DNA from 2 places in the Tumebacillus lipolyticus genome. Region 1 is predicted to be linked to the other one. Evidence: a T-box and tRNA genes for the amino acid it is inferred to sense, from the RefSeq annotation. Region 1 holds a T-box; the other holds one or more tRNA genes.

Evidence for each region. A T-box is a leader RNA that pairs with one kind of tRNA and senses whether it is charged. The one in region 1 lies ahead of pheS (phenylalanine--tRNA ligase subunit alpha), so its partner is inferred to be a tRNA-Phe.
Region 2: it encodes a tRNA-Phe, which carries the amino acid that the T-box ahead of pheS (phenylalanine--tRNA ligase subunit alpha) is inferred to sense. The anticodon was not compared.

Annotation. Positions count from the first base shown of each region.
Region 1 covers NZ_JBHUIO010000005.1:11,676-20,464, forward strand. Annotated here, with positions in the region: gene pheT (phenylalanine--tRNA ligase subunit beta) at 1-1,841, opposite strand, end outside; gene pheS (phenylalanine--tRNA ligase subunit alpha) at 1,857-2,921, opposite strand; T-box leader at 2,977-3,222, opposite strand; gene ACFSOY_RS05245 (DUF2512 family protein) at 3,291-3,653, opposite strand; gene ACFSOY_RS05250 (TrmH family RNA methyltransferase) at 3,819-4,622, opposite strand; gene ACFSOY_RS05255 (potassium channel family protein) at 4,641-5,294, opposite strand; gene rplT (50S ribosomal protein L20) at 5,423-5,782, opposite strand; gene rpmI (50S ribosomal protein L35) at 5,824-6,021, opposite strand; gene infC (translation initiation factor IF-3) at 6,047-6,568, opposite strand; gene ytxC (sporulation protein YtxC) at 6,816-7,736, opposite strand; gene ACFSOY_RS05280 (sensor histidine kinase) at 7,857-8,789, opposite strand, start outside.
Region 2 covers NZ_JBHUIO010000008.1:237,012-245,800, forward strand. Annotated here, with positions in the region: gene ACFSOY_RS13635 (DUF6236 family protein) at 1-629, opposite strand, end outside; tRNA gene ACFSOY_RS13640 (tRNA-Ser) at 822-910, opposite strand; tRNA gene ACFSOY_RS13645 (tRNA-Leu) at 930-1,014, opposite strand; tRNA gene ACFSOY_RS13650 (tRNA-Gly) at 1,047-1,121, opposite strand; tRNA gene ACFSOY_RS13655 (tRNA-Lys) at 1,204-1,279, opposite strand; gene ACFSOY_RS13660 (CoA transferase subunit B) at 1,778-2,437, opposite strand; gene ACFSOY_RS13665 (CoA transferase subunit A) at 2,468-3,160, opposite strand; gene gerPC (spore germination protein GerPC) at 3,333-3,560, opposite strand; gene ACFSOY_RS13675 (hypothetical protein) at 3,702-3,926, opposite strand; gene ACFSOY_RS13680 (spore germination protein) at 3,933-4,178, opposite strand; gene ACFSOY_RS13685 (Hsp20/alpha crystallin family protein) at 4,266-4,763, shown strand; gene ACFSOY_RS13690 (hypothetical protein) at 4,799-5,023, opposite strand; tRNA gene ACFSOY_RS13695 (tRNA-Ile) at 5,136-5,212, opposite strand; tRNA gene ACFSOY_RS13700 (tRNA-Phe) at 5,221-5,296, opposite strand; tRNA gene ACFSOY_RS13705 (tRNA-Glu) at 5,316-5,392, opposite strand; tRNA gene ACFSOY_RS13710 (tRNA-Thr) at 5,398-5,473, opposite strand; tRNA gene ACFSOY_RS13715 (tRNA-Ala) at 5,476-5,551, opposite strand; tRNA gene ACFSOY_RS13720 (tRNA-Leu) at 5,558-5,642, opposite strand; tRNA gene ACFSOY_RS13725 (tRNA-Gly) at 5,677-5,751, opposite strand; tRNA gene ACFSOY_RS13730 (tRNA-Lys) at 5,791-5,866, opposite strand; gene ACFSOY_RS13735 (aminotransferase class IV) at 5,945-6,766, opposite strand; gene pabA (aminodeoxychorismate/anthranilate synthase component II) at 6,751-7,338, opposite strand; gene ACFSOY_RS13745 (anthranilate synthase component I family protein) at 7,335-8,744, opposite strand.

The sequences.
Region 1 (8,789 bases):
GGTGCGAAGCTGCCGGTGATCACGCCTGCCGCCCGCAGATGCTCCTGCGGAAGCTCCGTCTGATCGTGCGCCGGGGTGAACACTTTGCCGACCTCGAAGATGGCGAGATCTTGCACGCGGCGGTTGCGGTTGTATTGCACCACTTCGACCAGCGATGGCAACATGTGCGTGCGCAGCGCGTTGCGCTCTTCGGAGAGCGGATGCATCAGCTTCAGTTGGTTTTCGTAGCCGGCGGTAGCGAGGCCGAGCTTTTCGTAGTTTGCGATGTTGATGAACGAATAGGTCACCACTTCGGTCAAGCCCATGTGGATCAGCAGTTCGCGCGCGGTGCCGCGCAGCTTTTGGATCGGTGTGAGCTGACCTTGCACCAGCGGCCCTTCCGGCAGCGTCACCGGGATCTGATCATATCCATAGACGCGGGCGATCTCTTCGATCAGATCCGCCTCTTTAGCCATGTCCGGTCGACGGGTCGGCGCTGTGACCAGATGGGCGCCATCCACTTTTTGATCGGATACTGCAAAGCCCAGACGCTTTAAGATCGCGATCATTTCCGCTTCGGCGATCTCGGTGCCGAGCAAGCGGTTGACGCGCTCCGCGCGCAGCGGCAGCACGGACGGCTCGATCTCTTTCGCCACCACTTCCACCGGCTTGCCTGCGATCTCGCCACCTGCCAGCTCGACGATCAGCTCGGCAGCCCGCAGCATCGCGTTCACAACCATCGCCTGATCGATCATCCCTTTTTCAAAGCGCTTTTGCGCCTCCGAGTAGAGGCCGAGCGCCTTGCCGGTCTTGCGGGTGGTCGACGCGTCGAAGTATGCCGACTCCAAGACGATCGTCGTAGTGTTGTCGTCCACCTCAGAGTTCTCACCGCCCATGACGCCGGCTAAGCCGATCACCTTTTCCGGGTCTGCGATCACGAGCATGCTCGCGTCGAGCGTCCGCTCCACGCCATCGAGCGTGACATGCTTTTCCCCTGCTTGCGCTTGGCGCACGATGATCGTCCGCTCCGCCACTTTCGACAAATCGAACGCATGCAGCGGTTGCCCCAGCTCAAACATCACGAAGTTGGTCACGTCCACCACGTTGTTGATCGGACGCACGCCGACTGCGAGCAGCTTGGCTTGCAACCACAGCGGCGATTGGCCGACCTTCACGCCTTGGATCACCTGCGCCGCATATTTGGAGCAGTTCTCCGACTCGATCTTCACGCTGACCGGCGAGTCGCCGCTCGCCTCTGCGCGCTGCGCTTCGTTCAGCTTGACCTCGCGCCCGAGCAGTGCGGCCACTTCGTAGGCAACACCGCGGTAGTTGAGCAGGTCGGAGCGGTTCGGAGTCAGCTCAAGCTCCAACACCACATCGTTCAGGTAGAGGTAGTCGGTCACGTCCGCTCCGATCGGAGCATCGCTCGGGAGGATGTACAGACCTTCCGTCTGATCTTTCGGCAGCAGCTTGATGTCCATGCCGATCTCTTTTGCTGAGCAGAGCATCCCTTGCGATTCAATGCCGCGCAGCTTTGCTTTTTTGATCTTGAAGTCATTCGGCAGTTCCGCTCCGATCACCGCGACCGGAACTTTCTGACCGGGCGCGACGTTCGGCGCACCGCAGACGATCTGCAGGTGCTCGCCAGTGCCTGCGTCCACCGTGCAGACGCGGAGCTTGTCAGCATTTTCATGCGGTCTCGTCTCCAGCACGTGGCCGATGACAACACCTTTCACACCAAGATTGAGCGGGGTGAACACCTCGACCGGCACCCCTGCGTCGGTCAGCAACCCCCCGAGTTGCTCAGGAGTCAGATCGTCGATCTCCACATAGTCACGAAGCCATTGATAGCTGATTTTCATCGTTTTTCCCTCCTGCTACACCCGAGACTTGAACTGCGACATCAAGCGAACATCGTTCGTATAGAAATGGCGGATGTCTTCGATGCCGTAACGGCGCATCGCGATTCGCTCAACACCCATGCCGAATGCGAATCCGGTGAACTCTTCCGGATCATAGCCTGCCATCTCCAGCACGTTCGGGTGCACCATGCCCGCGCCGAGGATTTCGATCCAGCCGGTCTGCTTGCAGACGCGGCATCCATCTCCGCCACAGGAATAACAGGTCGCATCGACCTCTGTCGACGGCTCGGTGAACGGGAAGTAGGACGGGCGCATCCGAATCGCCACATCATGGCCGAACATCTGCTGGGCAAACGTGGTCAGAATGCCTTTCAGATCGCTCATCCGAATGTGACGGTCGACGACCAGACCCTCGATCTGCATGAAAGCGTGCGAATGTGTCGCATCATCATCGTCGCGGCGATAGACGCGCCCTGGAGCGATGATGCGCACAGGTTGCGGCGAAGTTTCCCCGCGCTGCTTGGCCGCCTCCACGTTGGCGCGCAGCACCCGCCCTTGCACCGGCGAGGTGTGCGTGCGCAGCAGCATGTCTTCGGTGATGTAAAACGTATCCTGCATATCGCGAGCCGGATGATTGCGCGGCACGTTCAGCGCTTCAAAGTTGTTGTAGTCTGTCTCCACCTCTGGCCCTTCTGCCACCTGAAAGCCGAGGCCCAGGAAAATCTCCTCCACCTCGCGAATCAAGCGGGTCAGCGGATGCTCGCTGCCGAGCGGAATCGAGCGGCCCGGCAACGTGACATCGATCGTCTCTTCGCGCAGTCGCTTTTCCCGCTCCGCCCGTTTCAACTCCGCCTCCTGCCCGTCGAACGCGCTCTCCAAGCTCTCGCGCACTTCGTTGACCAGTGCGCCAACGATCGGGCGCTCTTCTGCGCTCAAATCTTTCATGCCGCGAAGCGCTGCCGTCAGCTCACCTTTCTTCCCGAGATAGGTCGCTTTCCATTCGTTCAACTGGTGCAACGACGACTGCTGCGTCAACTTTTCTAACGCCTGTTCTTTCAGCGCCATCAGCTGTTCTTTCATCATGGGTCCCCCCTGCTTTCATTCATTCGGAAAAATAAAAAAAGACCTTCATCCAACAAGGGACGAAAAGTCTTCGCGGTACCACCCTATTTGAGCAAGGCAAAAACACCTCGCTCCACTTCACTGTTCGATAACGGCAGTCTGCTGCCGGCTTGCCCTACGCAGGAACTGTAGATTCCCTTCAGGCAAGCAGCTTCGGAGTGAACTTCAGCCATCCGTGTCTGCGTGAGGATGCTCCCAGTCTATGACATCCTCTCCCTGTACGCGCCCAGATGCTTACTCTCTCCTTCATCGCTGTTCAAATGCTGTTAGATTGTGCTATTTGTAACATAGTATAGTACAGAGCATAGCGCTTTGCAACTGTTCTCGCTAGCCGATCGGCTCATTTGCCTTTTTGACAAACTGAAAGTGGTAAAAGATTTCGATGCCGGCGACAAGAATCCCGACAAACCAAGCGAACGTCCAAGAAACGCTCATGCCTGGCAAGAAATAGTTGCCCGCATAGATCACCAGCGTGGTCACCACCAAGTCGAAGGCGACCGCGACGATCTGGTTGATCACACGAGGAATGATCAGGTCTGAAACATATCCGATCACCGCGACGATCAAGCCGAGGATGAGCGAATGAAAAAAGTTCATCGTCCCCCAGAGCGGGAAGAACAGTGCGATAAAAGCGATGGCTGCCACCGTCGATACCAGTTTGACCGCAAAGGCAAGCAGATGACTGTTCATTGTGCACACCTCCTTATGCAAAGTTTGCCCTGCGCTCGCTTTGAACATGCACCCGCCCTCCCCGCTCCTGCGCACGCTACCGCCCGATGCTGATCCGCCCCTAACTGCTCACAGCATGAAAAAAGACACCTGTACAGGTGTCTTCGATGTTTTCAACGCTGTGTGTTATTGAGTCCGCTGGCGCAGTGCCTCATACATCATGACGGACGATGCGATCGCCGCGTTGAGCGACTCCGCCTGTCCGGGCATCGGCAGCGAAATGTTGTGATCGACAAGCGCCGCGACACCTTCGCTCAGACCGTGCGCTTCCGAACCGATGACGAGCACCGTCCCTTGCGTGAAGTCGTGCTGAAAAACGGTCTTGTCCGCTTCGGTCGCAGTGCCGACGATCGTCACGCCCTGCTCTTTCATCAGCGGCAAGAACGTTTCCAGATCCACCTCGAACAGCGGCAGATGATAGAGGGAGCCCATCGTCGCCCGCACCACTTTCGGGTTGTAGAGATCGACGCACGTCTTGCCGAGAAAGACGCCGGACGCGCCGACAGCGTCTGCTGTGCGAATCATCGTCCCGAGGTTGCCCGGATCTTGAATGCTGTCCAAGACCAGATACAGCGGGTTGGTCTTGTTTTGCAAAAACTGGCGCGGGTCGCCCACCGTCTGCTTGATGATCGCCACCACGCCCTGTGGGGTTTTCGTATCTGCCACATGTTCGAGCACCTGCTCGGTCACTTCATACAGATTGGTGCCCAGGGATGCGACCCCGTTGACGATCTTGTCATAGCGGCCGGACTGCAAGTCACCGCTGATCAAAATCGCTTCGATCGGCGCTCCTGAGGCGACCGCCTCTTCGACCAGACGAATGCCCTCTGCGAGATACATCCCCAGCTGTGTACGATATTTTTTTTGCTTCAGCGAAGCCCAATCTTTGACACGGTTGTTTTTCACCGACGTGATCTGTTCAAACCTCATCCGACAAATGCCACCCTTTTATCTGTTTTCATCAAGCTCATCCAAATCTTCATTCTTCCCAACCACGACCAGAACATCCCCGTTGTGCAGAAGATCTGTCGCGATCGGCGAGATGTTGATATCCTTGCCATGCTTGATCGCCATGACGTTACAGCCATAGCGACGGCGCAGGTCGAGCTGCTCCAGCGACTTGCCGACAAACTTGCTCGGCACCTGTATTTCATAGATCGAGTAGTCTGGGGCAAGCTCGATATAATCGAGGATGTTTGGCGAGATCAGATTGTGCGCCACCCGATAGCCCATATCGCGCTCCGGATAGACCACCTTGTCCGCTCCGATCTTCTCCAACACCTTGCCATGCAGTTCGTCTTGCGCTTTGACGACGATAAACTTCACCCCGAGCTCCTTCAAGATCAAGGTGGTCAAGATGCTATTTTTCACATCGTTGCCGATCGCCACGATCACCACGTCGAAGTTGCGAATCCCGATCGACTTGAGCGCGTTCTCGTCTGTCGAGTCGGCTGTGACCGCATGTGTGACCAGGTCGGCGATGTCCTGAATGCGGTCATCATCCGAGTCGATCCCGAGCACATCGTTGCCCATCTCATAGAGCGTCCGCGCCACAGAAGTTCCGAAGCGGCCTAAGCCCACCACCGCAAACTGCTTTGCCATTCTCTCTTCCTCCTTGCCAGAGTCAGCCACGTTCTGGAAGTTACTCTCTGTAGCATACCCTGAACTTTCCTCGCTCACAAGAGCGAAAAAGAAAAGACCTGCAGATGCAGGTCTTTCATCGCGTCATGTTACGCGTTCACTTTCGATTTTGCCAGCGTTGCCAGCTCTGCAAACGCGTTTGCATCGTTTACAGCGAGGTCAGCCAGCATTTTGCGGTTCACTTCTACGCCTGCAACTTTCAAGCCGTGTACCAGCTTGGAGTAGGACAGACCGTTGAGGCGAGCTGCCGCGTTGATACGAGCGATCCACAGTTTGCGGAAGTCGCGCTTCTTCTGGCGGCGGTCACGGTATGCGTACAGCAGGGACTTCATGACCTGTGCGTTTGCAGTTTTAAACAGACGATGCTTGGAACCGCGGAAACCGCGTGCAAGCTTCAGGATTTTCTTATGGCGACGGCGGGTAACAATACCACCTTTTACTCTCGGCATTCTAATAAACCTCCTATGCTGTGTTCAAGCAGAAAATAATATTACAGGTAGGTGAGCATTTGCTCGATGCGTTTTTGGTCCGATTTGTGAACGGTGCCACGCTTGCGCAGTTTGCGCTTCACCTTTTGCTCTTTGTTGGAGAACATGTGGCTGGTGTATGCATGGCTGCGGGAGAGCTTGCCAGAACCGGTACGCTTGAAACGCTTCGCCGCGCCGCGATGAGTTTTCATTTTGGACATGGTGCGAACCTCCAATTGCTTGAATTTAGTTGTTGGTGACTTTTGGCGAAAGGATGATCATCATCGAGCGGCCTTCCAATTTCGGTGCGCGCTCGAGGACTGCGATCTCTTCGCATTCCTTCGCCAGACGGGTGAGAACTTTGATCCCGATCTCTTGGTGCGTGATCTCACGACCGCGGAAACGAACGCTCGCCTTCACCTTGTCGCCTTCGTTTAAGAATTTGACCGTGTTGCGCAATTTCGTTTGGAAGTCGTGCTCTTCAATGTTCGGGGTCATGCGAATCTCTTTGATGGAAACGATCTTTTGGTTCTTACGAGCTTCTTTTTCCTTTTTGCTCTGCTCGTACTTGAACTTGCCGTAGTCCATGATCCGGCATACGGGAGGCTTGGCCGTGGGTGCCACGTTTACCAAGTCGAGGTTCTTGTCAGCCGCGATCTGAAGCGCATCGCGAAGGGATTTAATCCCCAGCTGATCACCATTGACGTCGATCACCCGCACTTCACGCGCGCGGATGCCCTCATTGATTTGAACATCGTCTTTGCTAATAACCTGTCACCTCCAGTGTGAATGGCCCAACCTTGCTGGTGAAGAAAAAAGAAAATGCGCGATGTATTGGTGAAAATACATCCCGCATGGTTACAGACGAATATAAAACTCGCGCTGAAACGATCACATAACCCGGTCGCAGTCTCCTGTGGACGCTCTGCGGGTGAGAAGCGGGGTGCTTCTTCTTTCTCCTAGCCGATATGCCATTAAACTTCTCTATGTAATATAACTGATCGCCCGATCGCTGTCAACTATCTTTTGCCTGTTTGTTCAGCAACTCTTCCCACCGCTGCACCGACTGGCAGAGCAGACAGCCGCGACAGACGACCGACCGGTCGGCGAAGAGGTGCTCGACCGTCTCGACCAAAGAGGAAACCGCATCGCTCGATTCGCCGAGGTGAATGTACAGCTTCTCCGGCGCGAGCGAGATCAGCGTGCTCATCAACCGATCCTCCGCAGAAAGGGCGATGTCGCTCCCCGGCGCGGACGAATCCCCGCTCTGATCGAGCTCGACCAGCTTGCCTTCCGCATTGAACAGCTTGACGGTGCGCTCATCTGTGCAGATCATGTGCAGCAGGGGAAGTTGCGGTTCCTGCGCGTTCAAAAAATACCGCATCAGCTTGACGAACTCCTGATATTCGAGATCCATCAGATATTCGTCGATCGCCTGCAAGGCGACGCGATGTAGATCTTCATGAAAAGCTTGCAAGCGAAAGCGCAACAGCCCATCGATCAGCAGCTCGCCTCCCTCGTGCCAGACCTCCGCTGCCGATTGGGCGATGTGGCTTGCTCGAAGCGGATTGCCATCCTCGTCGAGCAGCCCTGCGAGCATCTCGACTGCCGAAGCGGACAGATATTCGATCTCATCTTCCCCATAATAATAAAAATCACTTGCCACGATCCTCTGCAGCTCATGTCGCTCCCACACATCGGTGATGTAGTCTGCAATCCCTTCGGCAAGTGCCTCGATGGCTCTCCGTGTGAAGTTGTCCGCTCTTCCTTCGCTGGTCCCGATGATTCGATATGTAAAAAACGTATACTTTCCGCACCGATGTTGCTCACCGCTCAACCGGATGCCCGACTTTCGCTCCAGTTCTTCACGCGCACCCTCAAGTCGCGCACAGAGCTCGCCTGGGTGTTTTTCCACCCCAACGGTCAGCTTTTTCATAGCTTCCCCCCTACCTGATCGCTCCTGTCTGTCCTAAGATGTTATGGATAAGTGTATGCAGTTGGTGAGGATTCTATTCGCACGGGCCTATAAATAAAGCGATTCCTGCGCGGAACCGCTCTATTTTTTCCCCGGCAGCTGCACGGTGAAGGTCGTCCCTTTGCCGATCTTGCTCTCGGCGCGAATCGTGCCTTGATGCGCTTCGACGATCCACTTGGCGATCGAAAGCCCAAGCCCGGTGCCTCCATCGGAAGAGGTGCGCACTTTGTCACCTCGGTAAAAGCGGTCGAACACAAAGGGGAGATCTTCCGCTGGGATGCCCGCCCCCGTATCTTCGACCACGATCTCCACTCCGTGTGAGGTGCGGCGGCAGATCACGTGCACTTTGCCTTGCTCCGCCGTATATTTCAAGGCGTTATCGAGCAGAATCACCAGCAGTTGTCGCAGGCGCGCCTCGTCCGCTTCCAATTGAATGCCCGGATGGAGATCGGTGGTGAGGGCAACCCCTTTGATCTCCGCCATCTGCGCAAACTGCCAGCAGATCTCGGTCAGCAGGCGGTCGAGCAATAGCGGTTTGCGCTCGATCTCCAGCTGGTTTGAGTCGGAGCGAGCAAGCGTCAACAGGTCGGCGACCAGCTTGTTCATCCGCCGCGTCTCTTTGAGCACGGCGGAGATCTTCTCGCTCTCCTGCTCAATCGTGGCGTAAGGATGTCTGAACAGCAGCTCCGCCTGCGATTGGATTACCGCCAGCGGCGTGCGCAGCTCATGGGAGGCGTCGGCGACAAACTGCTGCTGTTTCTCCCACGCGATGCGGATCGGCACCAGCGTCCGCCCTGCCAGAAAGAAGCCGGCGATGATGATCAGCACACCCCCGATCAGCGTTCCGGCGATCAACACCATCTGCAGACGGTCGAGAATCGCCTGCTCCGAATCGACATTGCGGACAAACTGCACGGTCGAGATCAGGATGCCCAGGTCGCCATTGGTGACGATCGTGTTATCAGGTGCGCTCATCGTCAGCACCCGGTAGCTGTGCTCGCCAAATTTCACCGT
Region 2 (8,789 bases), on a different contig from region 1:
ATAATTGCGGGTTTAGCAATATCATGATCTCCATTTATCGCATCGAACAATATTTTCTCATGAACTTGACTATGAGTTGCCGGGGTAAACCCTGCTTCCAAACCTATGTATTTCGCCATTAGTCCAACAAAAACAGTTGCAATATTTTCGTCAATTTCATGCCAACCGTCATTTTCTACTCCCGATAATTTGCTGATACTTTCTAACGCCTCCTTGACTTCGGGTAAAAGTTTTGACTCATGGATTAAATTCTTGACCGCTCTTCTCTCGATCCATTTAGCTTTTTCATTATGTAAAACAGTTCGGGAACCCTTAGTGGCCCGTTTAAATCCTCCATATCTTCTTTTCCATAAAGAATACTGAGGAGAAGTCAAAAACTCAAAGAATTCATGCTCAAAATTCTCCCTCAATCGAAAATCACCTCGATACAGGAAATCTTGAGGATTAAATGCCCTGAATTGCCCCTCATTTATCAAGTATTCGATATCCGGTTCATTACTCAAGCCTTTATAAAAGTAGTCACTGCCGAATGGAACAATTGAACCAATCTGTCTTGAATATAGTAAGGTGCGTTTCAACCACGCTCGATCAGGAATCGAAATAGTTGGATAATAAATGATATTTGGCATAGGTCTATCTCCTTAGTAAAATTTCTTTTCTTTGATTATAACATTTAAGAACATTCTCCCACATCAACGGCATTTTAAAAATTATTATATAGAATATCCATATCGACTACACACCCTTGCTAACTCGACAACAAAAAAGAGTCCATGCGGTCTATCCACATCTGTGGAAAAACCTCATGAACCCTTACAAATTGGCGGAGAGGACAGGATTCGAACCTGCGTGGGGTTGCCCCCTAACGGTTTTCAAGACCGCCCCGTTATGACCACTTCGGTACCTCTCCGCGTATGAAAAGATAAAAATGGTGCGGTCGAGAAGACTCGAACTTCCACGGGGAAACCCCACACGCCCCTCAAGCGTGCGCGTCTGCCATTCCGCCACGACCGCATGTCAAAGTGTTGCTGATCAAGTTGTAAAGATGGAGCGGAAGACGGGATTCGAACCCGCGACCCTCGCCTTGGCAAGGCGATGCTCTACCCCTGAGCCACTTCCGCGTACAGGATGTACCGCGTCCAACGTTGCGACAGGACGTCGCGTTCTTAGTTGGACTACCTTCATAAGGAAGATAAAAACAAGTGGTGAGCCATGAAGGACTCGAACCTTCGACCCACTGATTAAAAGTCAGTTGCTCTACCAACTGAGCTAATGGCTCCTGTCATGCTGCTATATATCATGGAAACTTTAACCGTGTCGTACAGCGCAGGAAGCGCATCGACAGAATGTAATATATCATTTCTCTTCGATGAATGCAATACTTTTCATCGAAATCGCTTCATGAAAATGATGGGTACAGCCTTAGAAGACCGGCCAATCCTCATGCCTGCGGAGAATAGCAAACAATAGCGTAGCAGACGTGTGGCCACTAATGCTCATGCCCTTCACCACCAAAATAGCACCAAAGCAGAGATGCATTTCATAACGAATGCACCAAACTGAGCGTGCCCACACCATGCCTAATGGAAATCTGCATAGCAATGCTTATAGAATACATACTCAGGATCGTTGTCACGAAAGCAACACCTGCTGAGAGAATCGATTGCTGAACTCGCATACCCCACTCAAAGCAAAAGAGCCTCGCTCACCACGAGGCTCTTCCAGCAAACCACAAGCCAAACCACAAACCGAACCACAATTCCAACCAACAACCAGCCTAGATCGTGATCTCCTTGACACCTTCTGCCGGGATGATCAAGGTCGGCTCCGTCTTGGACTGAATCTCTTCCACCGTATGGCCTGGCGCCACTTCGCGCAGGACGAGACCTTCCTCAGTCACATCGAGCACCGCCAGATCGGTGATGATGCGGTGCACCACGCCGCGGCCGGTCAGCGGAAGCTTGCACTCGTTCAGGATCTTCGCGTCACCATGCTTGTTGTTGTGCTCCATCGTGACGATCAGGCGCTTCGCGCCGTGCACGAGATCCATCGCGCCGCCCATGCCTTTGACCATCTTGCCCGGAATCATCCAGTTGGCCAGGTCGCCAGCTGCCGATACTTCCATCGCGCCGAGAATCGCGATGTCGATGTGACCGCCGCGGATCATCGCGAACGATTCTGCCGAGGAGAAAAACGCAGCGCCTGGGATCGCGGTCACCGTCTCCTTCCCCGCGTTGATCAGGTCCGCATCCACTTCTGCATCGGACGGGTATGGCCCGATGCCGAGCAGACCGTTTTCAGATTGCAGGACGACGTTTAAGCCCTCCGGAATATGGTTGGCCACCAAGGTCGGGATGCCGATGCCGAGGTTGACGTAGAAGCCATCTTGAATTTCTTGCGCTGCACGTTGAACGATTTGGTCACGAGTCAATGCCATTGTAAGCTCCCCTTTCTGCTCCGTTCCCGATTACCCTTGACGAGTGGTACGACGTTCGATGCGCTTCTCGAAATTGCCTTGGACGACGCGCTGAACGTAGACGCTCGGGGTGTGGATTTGATCCGGATCAAGCTCGCCGACTTCGACGATCTCCTCAACTTCTGCGATGGTGATCTTGCCTGCTGCTGCCATCATCGGGTTGAAGTTTTGGGTGGTCTTGCGGTAGATCAGGTTGCCCATCTTGTCCGCTTTCCACGCTTTGACGATCGCAAAGTCTGCTTTCAGCGGGTATTCGAGGATATATTCTTTGCCGTCGATCACGCGGGTCTCTTTGCCCTCTGCGATCGGCGTGCCGACTCCGGCCGGCGTGAAGAAGGCGCCGATGCCAGCACCGCCCGCACGGCAGCGCTCTGCCAGCGTCCCTTGCGGCACCAGTTCCACTTCCAGCTCGCCGGAGAGGAATTGGCGCTCAAACTCTTTATTCTCGCCCACATAGGACGCAACCATCTTTTTGATCTGCTTGTTTTGCAACAGAAGTCCCAGACCCCACTCGTCCACACCGCAGTTGTTGGAGATCACGGTGAGATCCTTTACGCCTTTGTCGCGCAAGGCGATGATCAGGTTCTCCGGAATGCCGCACAGGCCGAAACCGCCTGCCATGAGCGTCGCGCCGTCGTGAATATCTGCAATCGCTTCTTGTACACTGTCATAGACCTTGTTAATCACGGTAGTACCTCCTTATGTATGTCCCTGAATACTCAGAACTTTAGGGCTGGTAAGCGCTTTCGACACACCAAGTATGATTTCGCTATCAAGTATAATTCTTCCTTCCTCCCTATCATAGCTGAAATCGAGCCGAAATGCCAAAGAAACTGCCTGAAAAGTGCGGGCAGTTTCATCTCGGTGAACCTGGCATCTCAAAGGGCATGTTTTCTACTGCTTCCTCGTCGAGCGGCGCGATGATCCCGATGTTCATCGTGCCGCTCATCTCTTTGATGTGCAGGGACTGCACCTGATAGACCAGCTTCCTAATCTTCGTCACACCCTGTTGCTGGGCGATTAGGCGCCTCATCAGTAGGTTCTCCTCTTCCAGCGCTTCGATACGCCTTTGCAGTTGGCACATCGCCCCCCATACGTCCCACTCCACCCTGATCACCACGATTCTTTCGCTTCGGCGTCACAACCCAGTTTTTTCCGATGTTGATCATGCTGTCGCTGAGCTCACCAACCTTCAGCTCTTGTAAGTCAAAGCGCACTTTCATCTTCATCGCGAGCTCCACGCTTTTTTCTGCTGTACAAAATCGACCTGATCGCGATCGTCAACCTTCGATTGATAGAAAACCTGATTCGTGTTTCCCATCACCTCGCCCATGCCTTGGTTCATCCGTGACTTGGCCCTAAGCCCTGTCTTGATGCTCGGCCCAATGTTGACGAAGGAGCGATCGACGGTGTTGACTTTCACATTGCCCACATGAATCTCCACTGGCATCCTGCCTCACCTCACAAGGGATGGAAGTTTGGTGATCGAAGTGTCGCGGCTCGGTGCATCGATCCGATCGCGGTCATCGATCTTCGACTTCACGCGCTTCTGCTCGTTGCCATCTCCGATCAACTGACCATAGCCTTGGTTGTATTTGGAGTTGTTTTTCCAATCGTTCAACAGATTCTGTCCGACGTTCATCGCCGAAGCGTTTTCGATGTTGTTCACTTTGATGCTGAAGATGTTGATCGTAAAAGACATCGCAACCACCTCTTCGCTCTCATGTTGTTACGCTATGTGAGATGGGCGCATATGGTGAATGGAAGGCGCATCGAAGGAGGGAATGCGATGAAGAACTCCCGCTCTTTTGGCAAATGGGAATCGCACGCGCGGCAGTTCTTCGGGGATGATTTTTGGGAGGATATGCTTTCGGTATTTCCCGATGAAAATGCAGAACCTACAACATATGAGGAAGCAGCACCACCAGCGCCCGCACAGAGGGCAACCGCGCCTGCGGTGGCGATGTATCGAACGGAGCGCGAAGTGATCGTGCATGTCGAATTGCCAGGTCTCCACAACCTCGATGCGGTCGATCTCTATGTCGAAGGTAACCACTTGGTGGTGAGCGGTCAGATGCCGCGTCGCTTCCCTCCAGAACAAACTTTGGTATCAGAGCGATTTTTCGGGGAGTTCCAACGCGCCATTCCACTGCCCGACCGGGTCGAAGAAGACCAGATTCGCGCTCGGTATCACAACGGTCTGTTGGAGATCACCTTGCCGCTCATTCGCAAACGACCGAATGAATCGAAGAAGCGGATTCCGATTCAGCGCAACCCACCACCATAAAAAATCGCCGGGAGCGAATACCCGACGATTTTTTACTAAATTATGCTCGTTTTCATGACGGGCGCATCGAGCGCGTCGCTGTCCTGAATCATCGTCGCACCTGTAAACATTCCGTTGCCATCTCCGTTCGCTTCCCCTGCGCCATAGTTCTGTTTGGAAAGCCCATTCCAGTCGGCCACGAGCAGAGGGCCGATGTTGACATATCCTTTGTCAACGTTGTTGACTTTGAACGCCATGATGTTGATTCCACCGATCGGCACCTATCCTTCCCCCTCTCCGTTATCAACAACGTATGCCAAAACAAAAAAGCGGTGTCATGAGACACCGCTTTCAAACGCATTTCTTATAGGCTGAACCCTTGTACAGCATAGATGGTGGGCCCAAGAAGATTCGAACTTCCGACCTCACGATTATCAGTCGTGCGCTCTAGCCAACTGAGCTATGGGCCCAAAAAACATGGTGGCTCGGGACGGAATCGAACCGCCGACACGAGGATTTTCAGTCCTCTGCTCTACCGACTGAGCTACCGAGCCAAAATCTGTAGAAGAAACATGGTGACCCGTACGGGATTCGAACCCGTGAATGCCGCCTTGAAAGGGCGGTGAGTTAAGCCGCTTCTCCAACGGGCCAAACGTGGTGCCTTCAACCGGAATCGAACCGATGACCTCATCCTTACCATGGATGCGCTCTACCTACTGAGCTATGAAGGCGCTGGTGGAGATAAGCGGATTCGAACCGCTGACCCCCTGCTTGCAAGGCAGGTGCTCTACCAACTGAGCTATACCCCCAACATCTGGTGCGGTCGAGAAGACTCGAACTTCCACGGGGAAACCCCACACGCCCCTCAAGCGTGCGCGTCTGCCATTCCGCCACGACCGCATGTCGATCTGTGCTGCTGATCAAGTTGTAAAAATGGAGCGGAAGACGGGATTCGAACCCGCGACCCTCGCCTTGGCAAGGCGATGCTCTACCCCTGAGCCACTTCCGCACGTGAGACTGTCGACATCGCGTCGACCATCTCGACTGATGGTGAGCCATGAAGGACTTGAACCTTCGACCCACTGATTAAAAGTCAGTTGCTCTACCAACTGAGCTAATGGCTCGTGTTTCGCCAGTGTTGCGGCGGCGACAAGAGATAATATATCATGCTGAGTGGTAGAGTGCAAGAGGGTATTTTAAGATTATTTCTGGAAAAGCGATTTCCATCTGCTGATCAGCTCTCGCGTGATCGGCCCGACCTGCCTGTCACCGATCGGCGCTCCTTCGACAGAGGTCGCCGGGAGCACGCCGACCACCGACGAGGTGGTAAACGCTTCTGACGCATGCGCGATGTCGGCGAGCGTCAAGCGCCTCTCCCGCACCGGAAGCTGTCTCTTGACCCAATCCCGCGTGATGCCCGGCAGGATGCCAGCGTCGAGCGGCGGGGTGCACAGTTCGCCATCGATCACAAAAAAGAGGTTGCTGACCGCCCCTTCTGCGATCGCCCCATCGCTCGTCAATTGAATCCCTTCGGCAGCGCCGCGCAGCTCCAGCTCGCGATAGGCGAGCAAGCTGTTGAGGTAGTTGAGCGTCTTCGCCCGCACTGGCGTCTCCGGCGAGCTGCGCACCGTCTCCAGCACGATCAGGTCGCGCCCGCTGTCTGGCGGCAAGACCAGCTCCTTGACATAGATGACCAGCGTGGGGACGCTGCAGCTCTTTCCGCTCGGGCCGAGCGCTCCCACGCCGCGGGAGACTGTCAGCCGCACGTACGCTTCCTCCAGTTCGTTCGCCTGCACCGTCTCATGGATCGCCCGTTCCAGCTGTTCATCGCTCCAGGGAATCGGAATGCCCAGCCACTCTGCCGACTCGCGCAGCCGGCAGACGTGCTCCTGCCAAAACACCGGAGCGCCGCCTGCGGTGCGCATCGTTTCAAACAGCCCTGCCCCGTACAAAAAACCGTGATCCAAGACGGACAAGCTCGCCTGTTCCAGCGGCAGGACGCGATCGTTTAAATAGACGAACATGAGAGCCCCTGCCTTTCGAGGAAGTTGCGCAGCATCGCCTTGCCATGTTCGGTCAAGATCGCCTCCGGATGGAACTGAACCCCTTCGACAGCCAGCTCTTTGTGGCGAATCGCCATGATCTCCCCCGCATCTGTCCAAGCGGAGATCTCAAAACAGTCGGGCAACGTTTCGCGCTCGACGATCAGCGAGTGGTAGCGACAGACGTTGAGCGGAGAAGGCAATTGATGAAACATCGTCTCCCCGTCGTGCTCGATGCGCGACGTCTTACCGTGCATCAGGCGCTCCGCTCGCACGACGTTACCGCCGAACGCTTGGGCGATCGACTGATGGCCGAGGCAGACGCCGAGCAGCGGGATTTTTCCGGCAAAAGCGGTGATCACCTCAAGCGACACGCCCGCTTCATTCGGCGAGCAGGGCCCGGGTGAGATGACGATCACGCGCGGGTTGAGCTGTTCGATCTCCTGCACCGTCACCTCATCGTTGCGCTTTACGACCAACTCCTGTCCCATCTCGCCTAAGTATTGAACGAGGTTGTAGACGAAGGAATCATAGTTGTCGATCATCAGGATCACAGGCGTTCTCTCCCCTCGCTTGCAGCTTGTTCCGCATTTTCGATCGCCACCCACAGCGCTTTCGCTTTGCGCATCGATTCATGGTACTCGCGCTCCGGCACCGAGTCGATGACGATGCCCGCTCCCGCCTGCACATAGCCGACGCCATCTTGCACCTGCAAGGTGCGGATGACGATGTTCAGCTCCATATCCCCATCGAAGTCGATCCAGCCGATCGAGCCGGTGTACAGACCGCGGCGGGTCGGCTCCAACTCCTCTAAGATCTCCATCGTGCGAATCTTCGGCGCGCCGGTGATCGTGCCGCCGGGGAAGGTCGCGCGGATCACATCGAATGCGTCCCTGCCACCATGCAAGCGGCCGCGCACGTTGGACACGATATGGAAGACGTGCGAATACGCCTCGATCACCATCAGCTCGTTCACTTCGACCGAGCCAAACTGACAGACGCGACCGAGGTCGTTGCGCTCCAGATCGACCAGCATGATATGTTCGGCGATCTCTTTCTCATTGCTTTTTAGCTCTTCCACCGCGAGCCGATCCTGTTCCTCTTCGCCTGTGCGCGGGCGAGTTCCGGCGATCGGTCGGGCGTTCACTTCCCCTGCGAATAGGTTGACCAGCAGCTCCGGCGAGCAGGAGACCACCTGCAGCTCTGGAAAGTGCAGATAGCTCGCGTAAGGCGAGGGATTGATCTGGCGCAGGTGCTTGTAGATCTCATAGGGTGCTGCGCCGAGCGTGCGCCCTTGCCGCATTGACAGGTTCACCTGAAACACGTCGCCGCGCGAGATGTATTCTTGCACTGCGGTGACCGCCTGTTCGAACCCTGCTTTGGTGAAGGAATAGCTCCAGTCCTCCGCTGCAGAACGCGCAGGAAAGTCTGGCACTTGCGACGTGCCGTTTAACAGCTTGTGCTCCAACTCCGACAGCGCTGCTTCCGCTCGGGCCACTCCGTCCGCTCGGTGCAGATCGATATGGGCGATCAGGTGTACGACCTCGCGCCGATGGTCGATCACGCAGAGCTGGTCGACAAAAACAAAATACAGGTCTGGCGTCCCGAGGTCGTCTTGGCTAATCGTCGGCAAGCGCTCAATATAGCGCGCCGTGTCATAGGCGAGAAAGCCGACAGCCCCGCCGCGCAGCTTCGGCAGTCCGGGGAGGTGTGGCGCGCGAAACTCGCGCATCTTCTCCCGCAACAGATTGAGCGGGTCGCCGCTCCACGCTTCCCGCTGCTCACCCTGCACAAAGACAGCTTGGCCATCTTTGGCGGTGAGCACTGCGAACGGAGCGCCACCGACGAAAGAAAACTCGCCCATCTTGCCCGATTCTAACAAAAAGTGATGCGGGCCTTGCCAGCCCAAACGCTCATAGATCGCGGCGGGGTCGAGGTTCAGCCCCTGATAGGTGCGCATCACAGGATACAGGCGGTATCCCTGTTCCCGATAGGTTTGCAAAAT